DNA from 4 places in the Bacillus sp. 1NLA3E genome. Region 4 is predicted to be linked to each of the others. Evidence: riboswitches for the same ligand, from Rfam matches in the RefSeq annotation. Region 4 holds a riboswitch; each other region holds the start of a gene.

Region 1 (3,135 bases), 860 kb from region 4:
ACCACCCACAACAATTCCTGTTTTTATTGAAATTAATCCAGCTCCTACCATTGGCCCAGCGGCATTGGCAACATTGTTCATCCCTGCCGAGAAGGCTTCTAAAAACCCGACAATAATCACAAATATTGAGAGAATAGGTTTATACTTATCTTTCGAAAGCACTGGATAACGTTTCTCGAGTCTATGGATCCCTTTCCCTAAGATAATGGCGATGACAAATGCGATAGCTGGGATGATAATCCAAAAACTTACAATAACAAGAATATTATTGATAAACAATGCCTTGTAAGCAACGCCCACTCCCACCACAGATCCAACGGTAATCTCACTTGTGGAAAGAGGGATGCCAATCAAATTGGCAATAAAAAGAGAAATGGCCGCCGATGATAATATGATCAGAACCACCTTCGCATTTAAGAACGATTGCGGGATAATATTAGAACCAATCGTTTTCGTAACTTCACTTCCACCCAGGACAGCACCAACAAAAATGGCAATTCCGCACAGCAAAAGAGCTTTTTTTCTATTAGAAATCGCTCCTGACCCATAAGCAACACTTACAGAAGCTGCTGCTCCACTTGCTCCGATGTTCATTGCAAAAAATAGTGCCACTGCTCCAGCCAAATAAGTTAAAGTCATAGTGGTTTACCTTTTATAGATGAAGTCCGCACTCAATTTTACCAGTACCAGTCCATCTGCCTGAACGTAAATCCTCGGCATTGAAAGCAGGCGCTGTACAAGGTTTGCACCCAATGCTTGGATATCCATTGTCGTGAAGTACATTGTATGGTAAGCCATTTTTGTGAGCGTATCTCCAAATATCCTTCCACGTCCAATGTATTAATGGACAAATTTTAATAGATTTAAATTTATTGTCTTGATTGAAAAAGTTGGTGTTTTTTCTCGTCTCCGATTGTTCGCGTCTTAATCCAGACAACCAAGCGGTAGTTCCAGAAAGAACACTATTAAGTGGGATGACCTTTCTTATTTCACAACATTTATTTGGTTCTCGTTCCCACAATTCATCTCCGAATTGTTCTGCTTGTTCCTCAAGAGTTAGACTCGGCTTTTTCAATTCGATCCGTAAATTAGGATATTTTTTCTTTACTTCATTAATAAGGTTGTAAGTCTCATCAAAATGAAGATCCGTGTCTAAAAAGACGATTTTCGCTGACTCATTCACTTTTGCAATCAAGTCGATGAGGACGATTCCTTCAATTCCAAAGCTACAGGCATAGACTAGTTCATCATCTTCATAATGGTCATAAGCCCATTTCAATACATTCAAAGCTCCCTTTGTCTCATCCTCTTCTAAAATATTAATCTGTGTAAAAGTTTCAAAATTGCTAAATGTTAGTTTCTCGGTCAAATTTGTGCCTCCATTCTTTATTTAAAGGCAGTTTTATTCCCATTTGGAATACAAATAAAACTCCCTCTAGTTTACTAGTCAGCAGTCAATCGTTTCATTTCTTCATTTCTTGCGTTTCATCAATTAATTCTAAGTTTTTCATTTTTTTCAATTTGAATGATTTTACCGTCTTGCACCACTAATGTAATAGATCCATATTTCATTGTTTCTAGTGTTTGTGTGATTTGCAAAAATACGGCTTCAAGTTGATTTTTCCCCAAACGAGCCCCTCCTCCTTTAAAATAAAAAATCCCTCCATCTTGGAAAGACTGTTCAGGTAAGTATGTTTTTACCTTATCTTCCAAAATGGTTTACATTTTGTTGGATTTAGCACCTTGCACATGTGCAGGTTGCCGGACATCTTCGGGCCAATTCCCTCCGCCTCTCTGGATAAGATTTAATTATTTTAAATTTTAACACAAATAGATCGGTTGTCAATATAATTTCGATAGGTTTAGTGTGAATTAAAAAAATATTTATTTATAATTTTTTAACTATTCGAAACATGCTCTCATATCCTACCGCAATCCATACCCCTTCACAACAAAAAGAGCCTCACTTTACTGCGTTGCCATACAAAACGGTGCCTGACCCCCGGTGCTTTACTGCGTTGCTGCACCGGGGGTCAGGCACCAATTTTTAATCGCGAGTTACATACGTTCCAGCAATAAAATCATGTATAGACCTTTTGTCCTGTCGAATTCCTACCATAAAGGCGCTTACGATTATGCCTATTCCAAGGGTAACGGTATATACAATGGCCCCTACTAATGAACGAAGTAGCATCGTAACTATTCCAACACTTTCTCCGTTCACTCTTGCGATCCTAATTCCCGCAATTCTTTTGCCAACTGTAAATCCTGACCATATAACTGGTATTAATAAGGCATATAACAAATCAAGTATAGAGCTAACTACATTTGCACTCGTTTCTCTAAAAATAAAATTACAAATTAATGAAATAGGGAAGCTAATAATAATTCCATCCAAAATGTTCGCAAGCAATCTTCTCCAAAAGCCAGCCGGATTTGAAATCACAATAATTTACCCCCTTTTTTTATTTCTGAGTTAAACTTGCCTGTTGATTTCATCTCCAGGCACTCGCTATATGTGGGGCCGTTATTGCTTCATAACACCCTTTATCATCATATTTTTTACATTTCATAATTATCACCAAATAGGCAAAAATAACGAATGATCTTGTGGTAGACATAGTTTAGATTTATACCAGTCTTAATGGAAAATTTCACAACGACACAATAAAAGGGGTGATTTTGAAAATGGCAAAAAAGAAAAGTAATTATATTCATTTATTAATATTGGTCATCGTAATAGCTGTTTTTATTTGGTCATTCATTAAACCTGTTCAATACTCAGATTGGATTTTAGAGGTGTCCCCCGCTCTGATTGGACTGATGATGGCCATTGTTATCTATAATAAGTTTCGTCTCACCACCCTTTCCTATATCATCATCGCTCTTTTGTCTATATTGGTATTTGTAGGTGGGCACTACACTTATTCAAAAGTACCGCTTTTCGATTGGATAAAAGACCATTTTAATTTACGCCGCAATCATTACGACCGTTTTGGGCATTTTTTTAAAGGTCTAATCACCATTCTGTTAAGGGAAATATTGTTAAAGAAAAGCCCCTTAGTTAAGGGGAAATGGTTGTTTGTTATTACGGTCAGTATGTCCTTAGCTATTGCTGCTTTTTATGAAATTAAT
Region 2 (3,135 bases), 250 kb from region 4:
TTAGCCCGGGATAGTACACCTTCTCAACTAAAGGATGTGTTTGTAAAAATGCAGCAATTTTTGCGGCAGATTTAACAGAGTGTTCTAAGCGGACATGAAGGGTCTTTAATCCTCTAAGGACAAGCCATGCATCTTGAACTCCTAATATTGCCCCAAAGGCATTCTGTAAGTAACCAAGCCTTTTAGCAAGTTCCTCATCTTTAACAACAGCTAACCCAGCAACAACATCACTGTGCCCTGAAAGGAATTTAGTGGCGCTATGTAGGACGATATCGGCCCCAAGATCTAGCGGACGTTGTAATGCAGGAGTAAGAAATGTGTTGTCAACAAAAGTTAGGGCTCCATTTTGTTTTGCTAACTCACTAATGGCTTTGATATCAGTCACTTTTAACAATGGATTGGAAGGCGTCTCCACATAAAAAAGTTTTGTATTTGGTTGGATCGCCTGTTTTACTTTCTCAAGGTTCGTCATATCCACGAAGGTATGCTCAATACCAAAACGGGTTAAGACTTCGGTTACCATACGGAATGTTCCACCATAAACATCTTCTGTGATAACGACATGATCATCTTGTGATAAAAGGAGGAAGGCAGTCGAAATAGCTGCCATGCCAGATGAAAAGGCGAATCCCCGAGTACCTCCTTCTAATTCTGCAATCACTTCCTCTAACGCTTCCCTTGTTGGATTTAGACTGCGGCTGTAATCATATTTTCCAAACTGATCAACATCAAACTGATGAAACGTAGAGGCGTGTTGGATTGGGACACTCACCGCACCTGTTGTTGGATCAATTTTATGGCTATTGTGAAGTAATCGTGTTTCAAATGAATAAGTGTTCTCTTCCATTAAACTTCTACCTCCGTTTTTGCATTCTTTAATGCATAGCTTAAGTCTTCAATAATATCTTCTGAGTCCTCTAAACCAACTGAAAAACGTAATAACCTATTACAGACACCCGTTTCTAACCTAATGTGTTCAGGAATGTCAGCATGTGTTTGAGTTGCTGGATATGTAATGAAACTCTCAACTCCACCTAGGCTTTCTGCAAAGGATATTAGCCTCATGTTCTGTAAAAATGGATTTACCCATGATTCATCTTTAATTCGGAAGGAGACCATTCCTCCTTTTCCAGGGTACAAGACATCCACGATATCCTCATGTGCTGTTAAGAATTGGACGATTTCTTTTGCATTTTTTTCATGTCGGTCCATCCGAAGGGATAGTGTTTTCATGCCCCTCATTAATAGCCATGAGTCAAATGGACTCAACACAGCGCCAGTAGCATTATGAAATAGAGAGAGGGATTCACATAGTTCTTTCCCTCTTGCCACAATCAAACCTGCGAGGACATCATTATGCCCTCCAAGATATTTCGTAGCACTATGGATGACAATATCAGCTCCTAAATTAAGCGGCTTTTGAAGAAGTGGTGTAAAGAACGTGTTATCAACGATCAATAATATCCCATATTCTTTCGCAAGTGCTGCAACGGCACTAATGTCTGTTTGTTCCATTAAAGGATTTGTTGGGGTTTCAAGAAAAATCGCTTTTGTCTTGGGAGAAATGTGTTTGGATATATCTTCAGGGTCTTTGGTATTAACATAATGACATGTTAATCCCCATTTTTTAAAACCCTGCTCTAATAGGCGATAGGTCCCGCCATATAAGTCTTTGGAAACAATCCATTCGTCTCCTGCCTGAAAAATGGAAAGGATGGTTAGGATGGCGGCCATTCCTGAACTACAAGCATAGCCATGGTCGCCATTTTCTAAGTTTGCTATTGCTTGCTCGAGGATTTGACGAGTTGGATTTCCAGTACGGATATAGTCAAAACCTGTTGATTGTCCAATTCCTTCATGTCGGTATGCTGTTGAAAAATAGACCGGGGGATTCACTGTTCCCGTTGTTTGTTCACTCCGATTACCAATTTGCGCTAGTACTGTATCAATTTTGTACATGGCCGCCACTCCTTCGTAGAAAAAATAAAAAAAAGCCCTCTTGTAAGAAGAAGACTTTAGTGTTTAATGAAAAATCAGCCGTTCTTCTTATCTTTCAAGTTTTATAAAACTTGCTGGAGTTAGCACCTTTTCAATGGTAAAAACATTGATGGTTGCTGAGGTGTCATCGGGCCATACCCTCGACCTCTCTGGATAAGAAATTAATTATTTAATTTTTTCTAAACTTTACTATAAAACCTATTGAAAAGTCAATTACTTTTATTAAATATTCGATTTATTAAGAAAATAATTATTTCGATAGAAGAAAAATCTATTGAACGGATTAGGTTTTTTAAAAAATAAAGGCTCTGTTAAACTAGAATGTTGATTTCCGTTCCAGGCGCTTCGCTTTACGCGGGGTGGGCGGTGAGCCTCCTCGGCTCTAAAGCGCCTGCGGGGTCTCACCTGTCCCACTGCTCCCGCAGGAGTCTCGCGCCTTCCACTCCAATCAACATTGTGCAAAAAAACAACATTGTGCTTTAACACAGCCAAAATAAATTATCTCTCAACCTTCATTAAGCAGGGTGGGGGACATGCAAGGGGAAAAAAAGGTATGATAAGTAAAAGGGGAGACTTGATTAATGGTTAATACAAATCTTGGTCAATATCAAAATCCACATAAAGGCCTCCCGTTGGTGAAACTTTTAAAAAGAGTAAGTTTTATCGTCCTAGGGTCAACGCTAATGGGCATAGGTCTTGAGGAATTTTTAGTACCGAATATGATTTTAGATGGGGGCATTGTTGGAGTTTCAATTATCCTTTCACATTTTACTGGATGGAGATTAGGCTCTATTATTTTTGCGCTAAATATTCCATTTTTCTTTATTGGATACAAGCAAATCGGAAAGACTTTTGCACTGTCCACCTTGCTTGGAATAACTGTTTTATCGATTACAACAGGCTATTTACATAGTTTTCCGGTGTTAACCGAGGATTTATTACTGGCAACAGTATTTGGTGGAATTGTTTTAGGGATTGGTGTAGGCATGGTCATTCGCTATGGTGGCTCTTTAGATGGAACGGAAATCATGGCGATATTATTAACTAAAAAGCTACCTTTTTCAGTTGGTGAAATGATTATGTTTTTTAATCTATTTATTTTTACATATGGAGGATTTGTTTTTGGATGGGAGCGTG
Region 3 (3,135 bases), 1.5 Mb from region 4:
GTGTACATGGAGGATTATCTCCAGATCCTGTGACTGGAGCAAGATCAGTACCAATTTACATGAGTAATGCTTATCAATTTAAAGACACCGATCACGCAGCTAATCTTTTTGGTTTGAAAGAAAATGGCTATATATATACTAGAATCCATAATCCTACTGTAACAGTCTTTGAAGAAAGAGTGGCTTTATTAGAAGGCGGAATTGGAGCACTTGCTCTATCTAGTGGTATGGCAGCCATTACGTTATCAATATTAAATATTGCCCAAGCCGGAGATGAAATCGTTGCCTCAGCAAACCTTTATGGAGGAACCTATAATTTATTTGCCAATACACTTCCAAGGTATGGGATTAATGTTAAATTTGTTAATCCAGAGGATCCAGAGAATTTTAATCAAGCTATTACGGATAAAACAAAGGCAGTATTTGCAGAAACAATTGGAAATCCTAGTTTAAGGGTATTAGATATTGAAAAGGTTGCAGCAATCGCTCATAAAGCAGGTATTCCATTAATCGTTGATAACACTTTTGCAACACCTTATTTATTAAGACCAATTGAGTACGGTGCAGATATTGTCATCCACTCAGCAACAAAATGGATAGGTGGAAACGGAACAACCTTAGGTGGAATCATTGTTGATGGCGGAAAATTTGATTGGGCAAATGGAAACTTCCCAGTTTTTACACAACCAGACCCTAGTTACAATGGTCTAGTTTACACTGATGCAGTAGGACCAGCAGCATTTATCATTAAAGCAAGAGTACAGCTGCTAAGGGATATGGGACCAGCGATTAGTCCACAGAATGCTTTCCAATTTGTTCTAGGTCTAGAAACGCTCCCTGTACGGATGAGAGAACATATTGCCAATACTAAGAAAATTATTGCTTATTTAGACGCACATCCTGCTGTTGCATGGGTTTTATACCCTGGTAGTGAAGGACATCCTGATAAGGCATTAGCTGATAAATACTTACCAAACGGTGCAGGTTCAGTTGTGGTCTTTGGTATTGAAGGTGGACGAGAAGCAGGCGCAAAATTAATTAATGCAGCTTCTCTTTGGACTCATGTAGCTAATGTGGGAGATGCAAAAAGTTTAATTATTCATCCAGCAAGTACCACTCATCAACAGTTAGATGATGAAGGGTTAGTAGCAGCAGGAGTGCCAGAAGATTTAATTCGACTTTCGGTTGGTATAGAAAACGCTGAAGACTTAATTGAGGATCTTGAGCAAGCGATAGAAAAAGCAACAGGAGTATCTTCACTAACTGTAATAACAGATAAATAACTTTTTCAGAATAAAAGTTTCCATTGACACTGATTTTTATTCCGTGATAAAATCACAATCATAGTTAAGATTTGTTTGAATATTGTTTACTTAATATAATATTTTACTCTTATCAAGAGAGGTGGAGGGATGTGCCCTATGAAGCCCGGCAACCGTCGATTTGCTTTTTGCAATTGAAATGGTGCCAATTCACACAAAGCAAGCTGCTTTGGAAGATGAGAGAAAGGGATATAGAACATTACTATGCCTTTCTGCTCATATGCAGAAAGGCATTTTTATTTCAGAATAAGAAAGTATAAACTTATGAAGTAGTTTACTGTCTAGCTCCAGCGCCCAGCGACTAGTGTACTTCACTATCTTCCCTACGATAAGTCAACATCGGATCGCTTCGCTCTCCGTGTTTCCTTTATCTCAGTCAGATAGCTCCAGTCCTGTCGTGCGCTAACCGGGGCGCTTCCGCTTTTCTTATTACTATGAGAATAAAAAGAAGGTGATTGGATGATTTCAATAAAAGGTGTTAAAAAGATTTATCCTTCTAAGTCGGGTACCGTAACAGCAGTCGACAATGTAGATTTAGAAGTGCAAGATGGAGAGATTTTTGGAGTTATCGGCTATAGCGGAGCTGGAAAAAGTACGCTAATTCGAATGTTCAATGGTCTTGAACTTCCCTCAGAAGGATCCATTACCGTTGCTGGTCGGGAGATATCAAAAATTAAAGGTAGTGCCCTTCGTAAAGCACGTCAAGAAATTAGCATGATTTTTCAACATTTCAACCTTTTATGGTCTAGAACTGTACGGGAAAATATCGCATTTCCACTTGAAATTTCTGGGATTTCCAAGTTAGAACGCCAAAAACGTGTGGAAGAACTAATCAAGTTAGTTGGATTAGAAGGAAGAGAGGATGCCTATCCTGCTCAGTTGAGTGGTGGACAAAAGCAAAGGGTTGGGATTGCTCGGGCACTTGCAAATAATCCTAAAGTTTTACTTTGTGATGAAGCAACCTCGGCATTGGATCCGCAAACTACAGACTCTATTTTAGAATTATTAGTAGATATTAATAAACGGCTCGGACTAACGATAGTATTAATTACGCATGAAATGCATGTGATTAGAAAAATTTGTCACCGGGTTGCGGTCATGGAAGATGGGAAAATCGTTGAAATTGGACGAGTTTTAGACGTCTTTAAACATCCTGAACAGCAGATTACGAAACGGTTTGTTCAGCAAGTGACTGAGCCTGAAGAAACAAAAGATATCATTGAGCATTTATTAACACGCTATCCACATGGCCAAGTCGTTCAATTAACCTTTGTTGGGGATGCGGCGGAGCAACCAGTGATTGCCAACCTCATTCGTCAATTTGAAATAACAGTTACGATTTTACAAGGGAAAATTTCACAAACACATACTGGCTCCTATGGGACTTTATTTATACATCTTGATGGTGCTCCTCAGGAAATCAGCAAAGCGATAGAATTTATTCAATCGCAGCAAGTAGGAGTTGAGGTGATAAATAATGGCTAACTCTGTGGAAATAGTAAATTGGGACCAATTAATTGCAGCAACGCGTGAAACCATCTATATGACTACGATTTCGGTACTAACCACGTTTGTTTTGGGGCTAGTGCTAGGGTTACTATTATTTTTGACAGCGAAGGGTAATATATGGGAAAACAGAATCATCAACCTTATTATCTCTGGCTTCGTCAATATATTCCGGTCAATCCCTTTCATCATATTAATTGTTTTGCTCATTCCGTTTACTAAATTATTATTAGGTACAATGCTTGGCGCAAATGCAGCATTACCTGCCCTAATTATAGGTGCTGCACCCTTTTACGCACGAATGGTT
Region 4 (3,135 bases):
ACACGAGATCTTTGACACAGTTTTGATCACTTGATAAAGCGGTAACAGCCGCTTTTTGTACAGCCGGAAAAAGACTGCAGTAAAGATGATCTTGAATGAGATTTAGTGCTTCGATAATTTCAGGGTTTCCAATTGCAAAACCCACACGCCACCCCGCCATGTTGTATGTTTTTGACAATGTATACATTTCAACACCGACTTCTTTTGCACCTTCAACTTCAAGGAAACTGACCGGTTTTTTTCCATCAAAACCAATTGCACCGTAGGCAAAATCATGAAGGATGATTATATTATTTCGTTTGGCAAATGCTACCGTTTCCTCAAAGAAAGCACGGTCTGCCGTTGCTCCAGTCGGGTTATTTGGATAGTTCAAATACATTAACTTTGCCTGCTGTAATTGATCAGCTGGTATCTCTGAGAAAATGGGTAAAAAGTTGTTTTCAGCTTTAAGTGGAAACGTCTGATATTGGACTTTTGCTAACACTGCACCTGACAAATAATCTGGATAGCCTGGGTCGGGAAGAAGCATTAATTCCCCTTCATTTAACAAACACATCGGGAGTTCGACTAACCCCGTTTTTGTTCCAAAAAGTATTGCTACTTCAGTCAATGGGTCAACTACTACACCATATTGTTTTTGATAAAATTCAGTTGCAGCCTCTTTAAGTTCAGAGATCCCGCGAAACGGTGAATATTTATGGGTATTTGGGTCTTCTGCGGCGATTTGCAATGCTTTAATAATATGATTTGGTGTTGGCTGATCAGGATTTCCTTGACCCAAATTAATAATATCGCGCCCTTCACCAATGGCTTTTTGCACCTTCTTAACTAGTGATGCAAAAAATTGAACAGGCAATTTTTTTAAGAGATCTGAATATTCCATGTTATCCACCTTTTAAGAAAAGTTATACCGATAATAGAACAAATTCTATAATCTTTAAATAAAAATGTCTAGTAGTGAATAAATCTAGAAAGTTCTATGCATCCCACATAAAAATATTTTTAGCCGACTATTTTTATTGGTTTTATTATATTGAAAGCGTTTTTCTATTTAAAAATAATATTCTTACGATTGACAAAATTAAAATAACTTAGTACTATCTTAAACATACAATTAAATTTCAATTCAAATTACTTATCCAGAGCGACCGAGGGACTAGGCCCTATGACGTCCGGCAACCCCCTTTTTTGGGAAAGGTGCCAATTCCTGCAGAATGACTTTCATTCTGAGAGATAAGTCGAAATTATTATTTTTCGATGTCTCTTTCAGATGAAAGGGGCATTTTTTGTTTAAAAAGGACCTTGCGATAGCTCTTCCCCCTTTGCTTTGGATACAAAAGAGGTTTTCATATGATACAAATTCAGAATCTTTCAAAGGTTTATCAAACAAAAAGAGGTACTGTAAACGGCGTAGATGACGTGTCGATGTCCATTCAAAAAGGTGAAATTTACGGAATTGTCGGTTATTCCGGTGCGGGAAAAAGCTCTCTACTCCGGTGTATTAATTTGCTGGAGAGGCCGACTTCTGGACAGGTTCATGTTGATGGTACTGATCTTACTTCTTTAAAGGGTGAGGACTTACGGTTAGCAAGATTAAAAATTGGGATGATTTTTCAACATTTTTACTTGATTAGCCAAAAAACTGTCTTTGAAAATGTCGCATTTGCCTTAAAAGCTGCCAAACTTCCGTCAAGTAACATAAAAGTACGGGTTGAAGAACTCCTCGATATGGTTGGTCTTGCTGATAAAAGAGATGTCTATCCTTCCCAGCTAAGCGGTGGCCAAAAACAAAGGGTTGCAATTGCTCGTGCGCTAGCAAACAATCCTAAGGTGTTGTTATGTGATGAAGCCACTTCAGCTCTGGATCCAACCACAACGATGTCGATATTAAATTTACTAAAAAAGATCAATCAGGAACTGAACATTACAATCGTATTAATTACCCATGAAATGAAGGTTGTTAAGGAAATTTGCAATCGAATGGCAATCATGCAAAACGGGAAGATCATTGAAGAAGGCAATGTATATGAGGTATTTGCTACCCCAAAAACAGACCTCACTCAAGAGTTTATCAAAAGTGTCGTTTCGTATGAGATACCAATTAATATTTTAAATAAATGCCAAGGACCAATTATCAAAGTAATTTTCAAGGGCCAGGTTGCTGGTGAGAGTATCATTTCTGATACACTTCAGTTGTTTAAGGTAAAAGGCAACTTCCTGCACGGATCGATTGAATATATTCAGGAATTACCACTTGGTATTTTTATCATGGAAATAGATGGAAAACAACCAGAAATTAACAATGCCATAAAATATATCGAAAATCGGTTCGCACAAGTGGAGGTGTTACGGGATGGGCTTTGATTTTCAGCATTTCGTTGAACTTATTCCAGAAATTAATACTGCATTTATTCAAACTATTTATATGATTTCCATTTCGCTGGTCATCGCAATAATCATAGGATTACCTGTCGGGATTCTTTTATATGTCACAGATAAAGGGTTATTTTTAGAAAATCGTTCTCTTCAAAATGTTTTGGGTTTTACTGTCAATTTAATTCGATCCATTCCATTTATTATTTTATTGGTAGCATTAATTCCTTTAACTAATTTGCTCGTTGGCTCCACAATTGGACCAGCTGCGGCAAGTGTCTCACTTTCGGCTGCTGCGATTCCCTTTTTCGCAAGAGTTGTTGAGTCTGCATTACGGGAGATTGATAAAGGAGTGATTGAAGCAGCGATTGCTGCCGGTGCAACGCCATGGATGATTATTAAGGATGTGCTGTTACTTGAAGCTAGATCCGGAATTATTTCTGGCATCACCTTAACCCTCATTAGTTTAATCGGGTTCTCGGCTATGGCCGGCACCGTTGGTGGGGGCGGAATTGGCGATTTAGCCATCCGGTTTGGATATTATCGTTATGATAATACGATCATGATTTCAACTGTTTTGATATTAGTTATTTTAGTTCAGGTTGTCCAACTACTTGGTGATTCCATTGCCAAAGTTGTAGATAAAAGAAAATAAAGAAAGAAGGAAAATCGGCATGAAAAAATGGCTAACAGCAATTATTTTTGTATTAGTAGTAGGTGCTCTTGCAGCTTGTGGAAGTACAGACAAAAAGGAAAACAGCA

Evidence for each region. A riboswitch is a leader RNA that binds a small molecule or an ion and turns the genes downstream of it on or off. The one in region 4 is predicted to bind S-adenosylmethionine.
Region 1: it holds a riboswitch for S-adenosylmethionine, as region 4 does, so the genes downstream of both, B1NLA3E_RS24725 (YezD family protein) here and B1NLA3E_RS12290 (methionine ABC transporter ATP-binding protein) in region 4, are expected to answer to the same signal.
Region 2: it holds a riboswitch for S-adenosylmethionine, as region 4 does, so the genes downstream of both, B1NLA3E_RS13465 (methionine biosynthesis PLP-dependent protein) here and B1NLA3E_RS12290 (methionine ABC transporter ATP-binding protein) in region 4, are expected to answer to the same signal.
Region 3: it holds a riboswitch for S-adenosylmethionine, as region 4 does, so the genes downstream of both, B1NLA3E_RS19525 (methionine ABC transporter ATP-binding protein) here and B1NLA3E_RS12290 (methionine ABC transporter ATP-binding protein) in region 4, are expected to answer to the same signal.

The regions. Positions count from the first base shown of each region.
Region 1 is NC_021171.1:1,727,698-1,730,832, reverse strand. Features, by position in the region: gene B1NLA3E_RS08355 (inorganic phosphate transporter) at 1-639, opposite strand, end outside; gene B1NLA3E_RS08350 (phosphoadenylyl-sulfate reductase) at 653-1,369, opposite strand; gene B1NLA3E_RS24725 (YezD family protein) at 1,489-1,629, opposite strand; SAM riboswitch class I at 1,700-1,805, opposite strand; gene B1NLA3E_RS08340 (RDD family protein) at 2,048-2,449, opposite strand; gene B1NLA3E_RS08335 (DUF2238 domain-containing protein) at 2,689-3,135, shown strand, end outside.
Region 2 is NC_021171.1:2,845,765-2,848,899, reverse strand. Features, by position in the region: gene metC (cystathionine beta-lyase) at 1-847, opposite strand, end outside; gene B1NLA3E_RS13465 (methionine biosynthesis PLP-dependent protein) at 847-1,959, opposite strand; SAM riboswitch class I at 2,044-2,158, opposite strand; gene B1NLA3E_RS13460 (YitT family protein) at 2,580-3,135, shown strand, end outside.
Region 3 is NC_021171.1:4,049,554-4,052,688, reverse strand. Features, by position in the region: gene B1NLA3E_RS19530 (O-acetylhomoserine aminocarboxypropyltransferase/cysteine synthase family protein) at 1-1,283, shown strand, start outside; SAM riboswitch class I at 1,390-1,505, shown strand; gene B1NLA3E_RS19525 (methionine ABC transporter ATP-binding protein) at 1,782-2,807, shown strand; gene B1NLA3E_RS19520 (methionine ABC transporter permease) at 2,800-3,135, shown strand, end outside.
Region 4 is NC_021171.1:2,591,107-2,594,241, forward strand. Features, by position in the region: gene B1NLA3E_RS12285 (pyridoxal phosphate-dependent aminotransferase) at 1-883, opposite strand, end outside; SAM riboswitch class I at 1,133-1,240, shown strand; gene B1NLA3E_RS12290 (methionine ABC transporter ATP-binding protein) at 1,351-2,364, shown strand; gene B1NLA3E_RS12295 (methionine ABC transporter permease) at 2,354-3,028, shown strand; gene B1NLA3E_RS12300 (MetQ/NlpA family ABC transporter substrate-binding protein) at 3,048-3,135, shown strand, end outside.